One region of the Streptomyces sp. BPTC-684 genome, then DNA from elsewhere that is predicted to be linked to it. Evidence: riboswitches for the same ligand, from Rfam matches in the RefSeq annotation. Region 1 holds a riboswitch; the other holds the start of a gene.
What was found. A riboswitch is a leader RNA that binds a small molecule or an ion and turns the genes downstream of it on or off. The one in region 1 is predicted to bind cyclic di-AMP.

Region 2: another riboswitch for cyclic di-AMP. It lies ahead of QIY60_RS11870 (M23 family metallopeptidase); the one in region 1 lies ahead of QIY60_RS16620 (transglycosylase family protein).

Annotation. Positions count from the first base shown of each region.
Region 1 covers NZ_CP124863.1:3,739,353-3,744,495, forward strand. Annotated here, with positions in the region: gene QIY60_RS16605 (nucleoside triphosphate pyrophosphohydrolase) at 1-333, shown strand, start outside; gene QIY60_RS16610 (cytochrome P450) at 399-1,616, shown strand; gene QIY60_RS16615 (transglycosylase family protein) at 1,767-2,753, shown strand; cyclic di-AMP (ydaO/yuaA leader) riboswitch at 3,013-3,215, shown strand; gene QIY60_RS16620 (transglycosylase family protein) at 3,218-3,898, shown strand; gene eno (phosphopyruvate hydratase) at 4,214-5,143, shown strand, end outside.
Region 2 covers NZ_CP124863.1:2,669,783-2,674,925, forward strand. Annotated here, with positions in the region: gene QIY60_RS11865 (aldo/keto reductase) at 1-304, opposite strand, end outside; gene QIY60_RS11870 (M23 family metallopeptidase) at 396-1,424, opposite strand; cyclic di-AMP (ydaO/yuaA leader) riboswitch at 1,487-1,635, opposite strand; gene QIY60_RS11875 (PP2C family protein-serine/threonine phosphatase) at 1,791-2,939, opposite strand; gene QIY60_RS11880 (hypothetical protein) at 3,045-3,338, opposite strand; gene QIY60_RS11885 (GNAT family N-acetyltransferase) at 3,456-4,199, shown strand; tRNA gene QIY60_RS11890 (tRNA-Met) at 4,264-4,337, opposite strand; gene QIY60_RS11895 (PhlD) at 4,385-5,143, opposite strand, start outside.

The DNA.
Region 1 (5,143 bases):
CACCGCCACCCGCACGTCTTCGGCGACGAGCGCGCCGAGACGCCGGAGGAGGTCAAGGAGCACTGGCTGCGGCAGAAGGCGGCCGAGAAGCAGCGCGACTCGGTGACCGAGGGCATCCCGCTCGGCCAGCCCGCCCTGGCCCTGGCGGCCAAGCTCGCCTCCCGCGCCCGTATCGCCTCCCTGGACGTCCCCCTGCCGTCCGGCGAGGGCATCGGCTACCGCCTGCTCGCCCTCGCGGCCGCGGCGGAGGCCGACGGCACGGACCCGGAGGCGGCGCTGCGCGCGGCGGCCCGCGCGTACCGGGACGCGATCCGCACGGCGGAAGGGGCCTGACGGCGGTGAGCCCCTCGACCCCGCCCGGCCAGGACCCCGCGCCCGGGAACCCGTCCACCCCCGAGATGTTCACCTGGGAGTTCGCCACCGACCCGTACCCCGTCTACGGGTGGCTGCGGGAGCATTCGCCCGTGCACTGGACCAAGTTGCCCAGCGGGGTCGAGGCTTGGCTCGTGACGCGGTACGCGGACGCCAAGCAGGCGCTCGCCGACCAGCGGCTCTCCAAGAACCCCGCGCACCACGACGAGCCCGCGCACGCCAAGGGCAAGACCGGCATTCCGGGCGAGCGCAAGGCCGATCTGATGACGCATCTGCTCAACATCGACCCGCCGGACCACACCCGGCTGCGGCGGCTGGTGTCGAAGGCGTTCACTCCCCGTACGGTCGCCGAATTCGCGCCCCGGGTACAGGAGTTGACCGACGAGCTCATCGACCGGTTCGCGGCGGAGGGGACGGCCGACCTCATCCACGAGTTCGCCTTCCCGCTGCCCATCTACGCCATCTGCGACCTGCTCGGCGTGCCGCGCGAGGACCAGGACGACTTCCGCGACTGGGCCGGGATGATGATCCGGCACGGCGGCGGCCCGCGCGGCGGCGTGGCCCGCTCGGTCAAGAAGATGCGCGGGTACCTGCTCGAACTCATCCACCGGAAGAGGGAGAACCCCGGCGACGACCTCATCTCGGGCCTCATCCGCGCCAGCGACCACGGCGAGCACCTCACCGAGAACGAGGCCGCCGCGATGGCCTTCATCCTCCTGTTCGCCGGTTTCGAGACGACCGTGAACCTCATCGGCAACGGCGTGTACGCGCTGCTGCGCAACCCGGACCAGCGCGAGCGGCTCCAGGCCTCGCTCGCGGCCGGGGAGTTGGACCTGCTGGACACCGGCGTCGAGGAACTGCTGCGCTACGACGGGCCCGTGGAGCTCGCGACCTGGCGGTTCGCCACCCGGCCGCTGACGATCGGGGGTCAGGACATCGCCGCCGGCGACCCGGTGCTCGTCGTCCTCGCCTCCGCCGACCGCGACCCCGAGCGGTTCCGCGACCCCGACGCGCTCGACCTCGGCCGCCGTGACAACCAGCACCTCGGCTACGGCCACGGCATCCATTACTGCCTGGGCGCACCGCTCGCCCGCCTGGAGGCGAAGACCGCGCTGGCCACCCTGTTGCGCCGCCTTCCTGACCTGCGGCTCGGGGCGGATCCTGCCGATTTGCGCTGGCGCGGCGGGCTCATCATGCGCGGACTGCGCACGCTTCCGGTCGAGTTCACACCCCACCAGAACTGACGATCCGTCATAACTGTGACTTTGGCGTTATCGCGGGTGCATCGACTTGTGACAAGCGTTCGAGTACGGCTACGTTCACCCCTCGACTCGGGAACCGGGCTCAACGTCCGGCTCGTCAGTCACAGACGTAGTCACACGGAAGGCCACAGCATGCGCTCCGGGAACGGACGGCACCGCCGACCCCGCCAGGCTCCCGCACTCGTCGTCGCGGCGGGGGTGACCGGCTCGGCCCTCGCCCTTCCGCTCTTCGCGGCGAGCGGTGCGAACGCCGCCTCCGCGACCACGTGGGACCGCGTCGCGGAGTGCGAGAGCGGCGGCGCGTGGAGCGCCGACTTCGGCAACGGCCTGTACGGCGGGCTCCAGCTCTCGCAGGAGACCTGGCAGGCCTACGGCGGTACGGCGTACGCCGAGCGGCCCGACCTGGCCAGCCGCGCGCAGCAGATAGCCGTCGGCGAGAAGGTGCTCGCGGCGAAGGGCCCCAAGGCCTTCACAAGCTGCTCGGCGGTCTCCGGGCTCACCTCGGGCGCCGGTGCGCCGTCCGTCGACCCGGGCGCCACGCCCTCGCCGTACGTCCCCTCGGAGGAGGGGGCGGCGACCCCGGACGCCGCGACTCCGTCCGCGCCCGCCAAGACGGCTCCGGCGCCCGCGAAGCCGTCCGGCTCGGCCTCCACCGCTCCCAAGCCGTCCACGACGCCGTCCGCGCCGTCCACGGGCGCGAGCGGCAAGCCCGGGTCCACGACGCCCTCCAGCCCGGCCACCGGCTCCCCGGACGCCGCCTCCGGCGGCAAGCACCGCGGCACGCCCGACCCGGCCGAGAGCGGCACCCCCGCGACCACCGAGCCGGGCAATACGGACAACTCCCATGAATCGGGGCGGCACGCCTCGCGAGGTGACGCCGACTCACGTGAGGCGGGTGACGCGCTCACCGAGGGCGGCGACTACACCGTCCGCCCCGGCGACAACCTGTGGGACATCTCGCGCTCGCACAAGGTCGAGGGCGGCTGGTCCGCGCTCTACAAGGCGAACGAGAAGACGATCGGCACCGATCCGAACCTCATCCTGCCCGGCCAGAGCCTTGATCTGGACCCGACAAAGAACCCGACAAAGACGGACAACCCGGCCCCGGCCAAGGGGTAGTTCAGGGGCCTATGTCCACTTCTGCGTAAGTGAGACATGGGTCTCTTTCCGTCAACTGGCGCGTCCCGTCGGTCCGGTACGGGCGATAAGCCCCCGACCTGCGGAAACGGGTGTTGTGGAAGGGGCGTCGGGGGCGATTTCTCCCCGATGTGCCCCTTTGAACATCAGGGGTTGGTGTGTTTACGGTCGGAGCGCTCGTCACCACGGGCCCCTTCGACCGGGAACGCCGAATCCTGCCGCCGGTCGCGGGGAACAGTCGACGCTCGATGCGCCGTAGGCAGGAGCGGGGGACCCAAGGTAAGCGCCGGGCCCGGCCGTTGAGGGACGTACGCCAATGCGGCGAGACGTACGAGACGGCTTGCGGGACCGGCTTGGGGTGAAGACGCGCCTTTCGGGGCGCGGCCGGGCCACTCACTCGCCCGAACCCGACAGCTCACCTCGCAGGCGTCGGTGAGGAGAACTCCATGCTGCTTTCCGGCAAGGGCAAGCACCGTCGCCCGTCCAAGGCCGTCCGCGTCGCCACGCTCGCCGGTGTCACCGGTGCGGCCGTCGCCGCCCCGCTGATGGCCGCGGGCTCCGCCTCCGCCGCCTCGGTCTCCACCTGGGACGCGGTCGCCCAGTGCGAGTCCGGCGGCAACTGGTCCATCAACACCGGCAACGGCTACTACGGCGGCCTGCAGTTCTCGCAGTCCTCCTGGGCCGCGGCGGGCGGCACGCAGTACGCCTCCCGTGCCGACCTGGCCACCAAGGGCCAGCAGATCGCCACCGCCGAGAAGCTGCTCGCGATGCAGGGGCCGGGTGCCTGGTCCTGCGCCGGTGCGGGCAACCTGACGGCCGGTGGCGCGTCCCCGAACGTGGACACGTCCGGCTCCTCCACGACCCCGAAGAAGGCCGCGCCCAAGGCCGCCCCCAAGGCCGCCCCGGCCCCGAAGCGCGAGTCCGCGCCGGCCTCGCGCGGCGAGTCCCGCCCGGCCCCGGTCAAGACCGGCACCGGCGAGTACAAGGTGAAGGCCGGCGACACGCTCGGCTCCATCGCGGCGGCGCACGGCGTGAAGGGCGGCTGGCAGAAGCTGTTCGAGCTGAACAAGGACGTGGTGAAGGACGCGAACCTGATCTACGTGGACCAGCAGCTCCACCTGAGCTAGGCGCGACCTTTTTCGGCCCGGTTTTCGTCTGCGGACCGTGGCTGGCTGAGCGCGCAGTTCCCCGCGCCCCTTATGCATCAGGGGCGCGGGGAACTGCGCGACCAGCCCCCACCGGGCCGCAGGTGATCCACTCAGCTGAAAGCTGAACCCGTCCCGTCCCGCCCCCGGCACGGGGGATTGTTTTGTTCGGGAACATTTTGCCCCCCGTTTCGTCCCACGAGCCGGTCGGTCGGCTGGCCGATGCCCCGGAGGCGGTTAGGCTCAGGGGTGCCGGACCACGCGGCCCGGCGTATTCGCGTCACATCCCAGAAGGAGATGCTCGTGCCGTCCATCGACGTCGTCGTAGCCCGGGAAATCCTGGACTCCCGAGGCAACCCCACGGTCGAGGTCGAGGTCGGCCTCGACGACGGCAGCACCGGCCGTGCCGCCGTCCCCTCGGGTGCCTCCACCGGTGCCTTCGAGGCCATTGAGCTCCGCGACGGCGACCCCAGCCGTTACCAGGGCAAGGGCGTCGAGAAGGCCGTCCTCGCCGTGATCGAGCAGATCGGCCCGGAGCTCGTCGGCTACGACGCCACCGAGCAGCGCCTGATCGACCAGGCGATGTTCGACCTGGACGCCACGGACAACAAGGGCTCGCTCGGCGCCAACGCCATCCTCGGCGTCTCGCTCGCCGTCGCCCACGCCGCCTCCGAGGCCAGCGACCTGCCGCTGTTCCGCTACCTGGGCGGCCCGAACGCGCACCTGCTGCCCGTTCCGATGATGAACATCCTCAACGGTGGGTCGCACGCCGACTCCAACGTCGACATCCAGGAGTTCATGATCGCCCCGATCGGCGCGGAGTCCTTCTCCGAGGCGCTGCGCTGGGGTGCCGAGGTCTACCACACCCTCAAGGCCGTCCTGAAGCGCAAGGGCCTGTCCACCGGCCTGGGCGACGAGGGCGGCTTCGCCCCGAACCTGGAGTCCAACCGCGCCGCCCTCGACCTCATCCTTGAGGCCATCAAGGAGGCCGGCTACGCCCCGGGCAAGGACATCGCGCTCGCGCTCGACGTCGCCGCGTCCGAGTTCTACAAGGACGGCAAGTACGAGTTCGAGGGCCAGTCCCGCTCGGCCGCCGAGATGACCGAGTACTACGAGGAGCTCGTCTCCGCGTACCCGCTGGTCTCCATCGAGGACCCGCTGTACGAGGACGACTGGGCCGGCTGGAAGGTCATCACCGACAAGCTGGGCAGCAAGGTCCAGATCGTC
Region 2 (5,143 bases), 1.1 Mb from region 1:
TGGGAGCCGCGAGCCCCTTGAACTCCGGGTGCCCGCCGACCTTCGTGGCGACGACGACGTCCGCGCGGTTGCCGCGCGCGGCCAGCCACTTGCCGATGATCTCCTCGGACTCGCCGCCCTTGTTGCCGGGGATCCACGACGAGTACGTGTCGGCGGTGTCCACGAAGTTGCCGCCCGCGGCGGAGTACGCGTCGAGCACCGCGAACGACGCGGCCTCGTCGGCGGTCCAGCCGAAGACGTTGCCGCCGAGGGCGAGCGGGAAGACGGAGAGGTCGGAGGAGCCTAGGGGGCGCAGAGAGGTCATGGGGAGTGAACGGGCGGGCGGGGCACGGCTATTCCGCGCCCCCGCCCGAGGAGCCCCTGCCCGAGGCGCCCCCGCCCCACACGCGCACGTCCTACGGGTTCAGGCCCTTCGACTGCAGCCACGCCATCGGGTCGATGCCCGTGCCGCCCGGGGTGTGCACCTCCAGGTGCAGGTGCGGGCCCGTCACGTTGCCGGTGGCGCCGACGCGGCCGATCGTCTCGCCGGTCGTCACCTTCTGGCCCGCGCTGACCGCGATCGAGGACTGGTGGCAGTACCAGAGCTCCGAGCCGTCCTCCAGCTCGATGACCGTGCGGTAGCCGTACGAACCGGACCAGCCCGCCGACTTGACCGTGCCGCCGTGGATCGCCTTGAGCGGGGTGCCGGTGGGGGCGGCGAAGTCGAGTCCGGTGTGGTGGCCGGAGGACCACATCGAGCCGGCCTCGCCGAACGTCGAGGTGATCGTGTACGAGGCGACCGGGAGCGAGAAGCTCTTGGCGAGCTCGGCGAGCCGCTCCTCCTCCGCCTTCTTGGCGGCGGCCTCCTCGGCGGCCTTCTTCTCGGCCGCCGCCTTCTGCTCGGCGGCGCTCTGCGCGGCCTTCGCCTCGGACGCCGCCTTCACGGCCGCGGCCTTCTCGGCGGTCGCCTTCGCCTCGGCCTCGGCGTCGTTCTGCTGCTGCTCGGCCTGCTGGAGGATGCGGGCGCGCAGGGCCTCGCCGGCGCCGGTGGCGCCCTGCTCCGCGTCGGCCCGGGAGACGCCCGCCATGGTGAGGGGGGCGCTCGCGACGGCCTTGTCGGCCTGGGCGGCCGGGGAGGTGTCGGGCTTCTCGTCGTCGCCCGCGATGTCGGATATCAGCGTGCCCACGCCCGGCAGGGACTTGACGTCGGGCAGGTTGTCCGCGACCGAGTCGGGCAGGGATATGGAGACCGGCGGCTTGCTCTGCGCGCTGGCCATGCCGCCCGCGCCGACGGCCGCGATGACGCCGACGCCGAGGACGGTGGAGCTGCGGGCGAGCCCGCCGCGCTGCTTGACGACCCGGTGCCGGCCGCGGGTGGCGACCGATTCCTCGGTGGGGTTCCACTCCTCCCACACCTCGGTGTCACTGGGCGCGGTCCCGTACAGGGAGACGGGGGAAACCGGCGGGGTGCCGAGGGCAGGCTCGTTGGACGCCACGGAGGCGCACTCCTTTCCTTCCTTCTCGCCTACCGGGTTAGCTGACGGGTTCGGAGCAGGAAGGTCTCCTACGGGCACCTCTTCGAAGGTGCAAAGGTGCCCGATTCACCCCAAGTTGGTGGTTCCCCGGTTCCCTTTCGGGATTCGGCGCGTGCGCACGGTGCCGCCTCTGCGACGGCTGGGACGACCGCGCTGCGTTATCGAACGTTAATAGACAGGGGGACCGGATTCCAAGCGGTTCCCCCTGATCGTCGGGGGCAAGAGTTGACGGTGTGTCAATTGTTATGCACAGGGATGCCGTTCGACTACGTACGGTCACGGCACCACCGGCATCGTCCGCCGCCGCTCCGGCTGCCGCACCCCGGGCCGCCCCACCGCGAGCAGCGCCATGTCGTCGCTGGCGCCCCCGCCCGTATGTCTGCGCACGTCGTCGACCAACGCGTCCAGGACCCGGTCGGGGCCCGGGAAGATCCGGCCGCGCAGCCGCTCGTGCGGGTCGTAGAAGACTCCCGGCGGCTCCACCGAGCGCGCCTCGGAGAGGCCGTCGGTGTAGAAGAGCAGCGTCGCCCCGGCCGGGAAGGGGTACGCCTCCGCCCGGTCCGGCCACACCCCCAGCTCCGCCATCCCCAGCGGCAGCGCAGGGTCGGACGGGGTGAGCGCGTCCAGGGCCCCGTCGGCGTGGAGCAGCAGCGGCTCGGGGTGACCCCGGTTCACCAGTCGTACGGGCCCGGCGCCGCGCGGGATCTCGGCGAGCACGGCCGTGGTGAACCCCTCGACGGCGTCCAGGCCGTCGCGCCGGGTGCCCTCCCGGGTCAGCGCGCGCTCCAGGCGCCCGGCCACGGCCTCCAGGGTCGCCTCCTGCTCGGCCGCCTCCCGGAACGCCCCGATGACCACGGCCACCGCCTCCACCGCCTCAAGCCCCTTGCCGCGCACGTCCCCGACGACCAGGCGCACCCCGTACGGCGTGTCCTGGACGGCGAAGAGGTCCCCGCCGATGAACGCGTCGGCCTGGGCCGCCTCGTACCGCGCGGCCACCTGGAGGCCCCCGATGCGCTCGGCGGGCGTCGGCAGCACGGCGCGCTGGGCGGTCTCCGCGATGACCCGGGCCGAGGCGAGCCGCTCACCGCTGCGCCGCAGCATGCGGTTGATGAAGAGGGCGAGCGCGCCGACGGTGGTGACGGTGAACAGCTCGCTGACCGCCTCGCCGGTGCTGGGGATGTCGTGCAGATACTCCGTGACCAGCACCGCCCCGACCGCCGACGCACCCGCGACGGCGGTGCCGACCGGTCCGAAGAAGGGGGCCGCGATCAGGGGCGCGGCCGCGAAGAGGGCGGCGGCGGTCAGATCGGGCGGCGTCGCCACGTCGAGGACGACCCCGACGACCAGGAGCAGCGCGGGCAGCACGCGCACCAGGGCGAGGCGCCGGGAGCCGTCCCGGCCGCCGCCGTCCGATCGCTGCCGCACCCGTGGCCTCCAGCCCGTCCGCAGGGCAGCGGCGTTCCGCGCCCCACCCAGGGTGCCGGGCCTCTCCGCCAGCGGCGACCTCACCTCGGCCAACCGGGTGCGGCCTCAGTGGCGCTCCGCGCCCGTCGCGATCAGCCGCGCCCGGCACCTGCGGGGCCCGGCCCGGCCCCGTACACAGGTCCCCCGGGCATGGCGTCGGGCCGCCGGGGCGCCGTGGACGGAGGGGACGCCGCCCTTCGTGTACGAGGGGGCGGTCACCCAGGGCGCGGCCGGCGACAGGGGCAGCGACAGCGGCAGGGACAGACACATCAGCAGCGCGCACAGGGCGACGAACAGCGGCACGGCGGGCACCTTCCGCCGCCTCGCCGCTCGCAGCAGCCCCGCCATGTGGTCACGCATAGCATCCGTGAGACTACTTGACGTACATCTCTCGGCCGGTGAGGTGCCGCTGGGCGCTTCACGACCCGCACGCCGGAACTTGACGTCGCGCGAAGGCCGACCGCAGGCTCGTGGCCCATGCACGAACTTCGCTCGACCGCCGCCCTGCCGTCCGACCCGCCGCTCCTGTGGGCCGCCCAGGGCCTGACCGGGCCCTCCCGCGCCTGGGCGAGCGAGGACGGCCGCGCCTTCGCCGTCGCCGCCCCCGATCTGTCCCGCCACGACCGGCTGGCCGTCTCGGGGCCCGTCGGGTCGCTGGCCCCGCTGGTCGCCTCGGTGCTCGCCGAGACCGGCCCGTCCTACCGCCCGCTCGGCGACGAGACGACCGTGCGGGCGCTGGTGGAGGCACTGCCGGAGCTGCGCACGGTGGCCGCGTTCGGCTGGATGGGCCGTACCCGCCCCCTGTCGCCCACCGAGGCGGGCGCGGCGGACGAGGGCAAGGCGTGCTGGCTGGCGGACGACGACGCCGAGGAGATCACCGCGCTGCTCGCCGAGGCCTTCCCCGGCTCGTACGCGCTGCCGGGCGCGCCGGGCGTCGAGCGGTGGGCGGGCACCCGGGACGACGCGGGCCGCCTCACCGCCGTCGCCGCGCTCGCCTGGTCGTCCCCCGAGGTCGGGCTGCTCGCGGGGGTCGCCGTGCACCCGTCGGCGCGGGGCCGGGGCCTGGCCCGTACGGTCGTCGCCAAGGTGCTCGCCGAGGCGCTGGCCGCGCACGGGACGGCGGGCCTGATGGTGGACGGCGCCAATGACGCGGCGATACGCCTGTACGAGGACCTGGGCTTCGCGTACCGGCGCTTCCTGGCGGCGGAACTGGCGGTATAGCCGGGGCGGCCCGGGAATGCCTGAGGCCCGGCACATTCTCATGTGCCGGGCCTCAGGGCTTCAGTAGCGGGGACAGGATTTGAACCTGCGACCTCTGGGTTATGAGCCCAGCGAGCTACCGAGCTGCTCCACCCCGCGTCGGTAAACACAACTGTACGGCATGCGGGGCGGTGCTCCGTACCGCTTTACGAGGAGCCCGTGCGCGGGGCCTCCGCCCCCGCCGACCAGTGGCCCCGCGAGGCGGCCAGCACGAACCCCGGCCCGAAACCGATGATCAGGCCCGACTGCCGGTCGCCGGGGGCCTGCGCGAAGGTGCGGGCCAGCACGTCGAGGACGGCGGAGCCGCCCAGGTTCCCGTTGGCGGCCAGGCTCGCCCAGGCGTGCCGCAGATCGCCGTGGTCGCGGTCGCCGTCCAGGCCGAACCCGGCGGCCGCGTCCTCCAGGATCCGGGGCCCGCCGGGGTGGACGACCGCGAACTCCAGGGCCCGGCCGCTGCCGCCGAGCCATTTGCGCACCGCCGGGAGGCTGTCGCTGAGCGCGGTGGTCGCGGCGGCCGTGGAGTCGAAGTGCAGCCCGGCGGCCGTGAGGCGGCCCCGGTAGCGGTCGATGCTGTCGGGCAGGACGTACTCGAAGGTGTCCTCGATGACGAAGCTGGGCCCGCTCCAGGCCGGGGTGTCCGAGACGACCACCGCGCCCGAGCCGTCCCCGAAGAGCACTTTGTAGATCATCGACTCCCGGCTGGTGTCGGTGTGGTTGTACGTGGCGGTCGACAGGCACTCGGAGACGACGACCAGGACGTGGGAGCCCGGGTGCGCGGCGATGTCCTCGTGCGCCCGGACCAGGCTGTGGGCGCCGCCCGCGCAGCCGACGGTCGACAGGTGGACGCGCCGTACGTCCGGCCGCAGGCCCAGTTCCCGGACGAGGGCGACGTCGAGGGAGGGCAC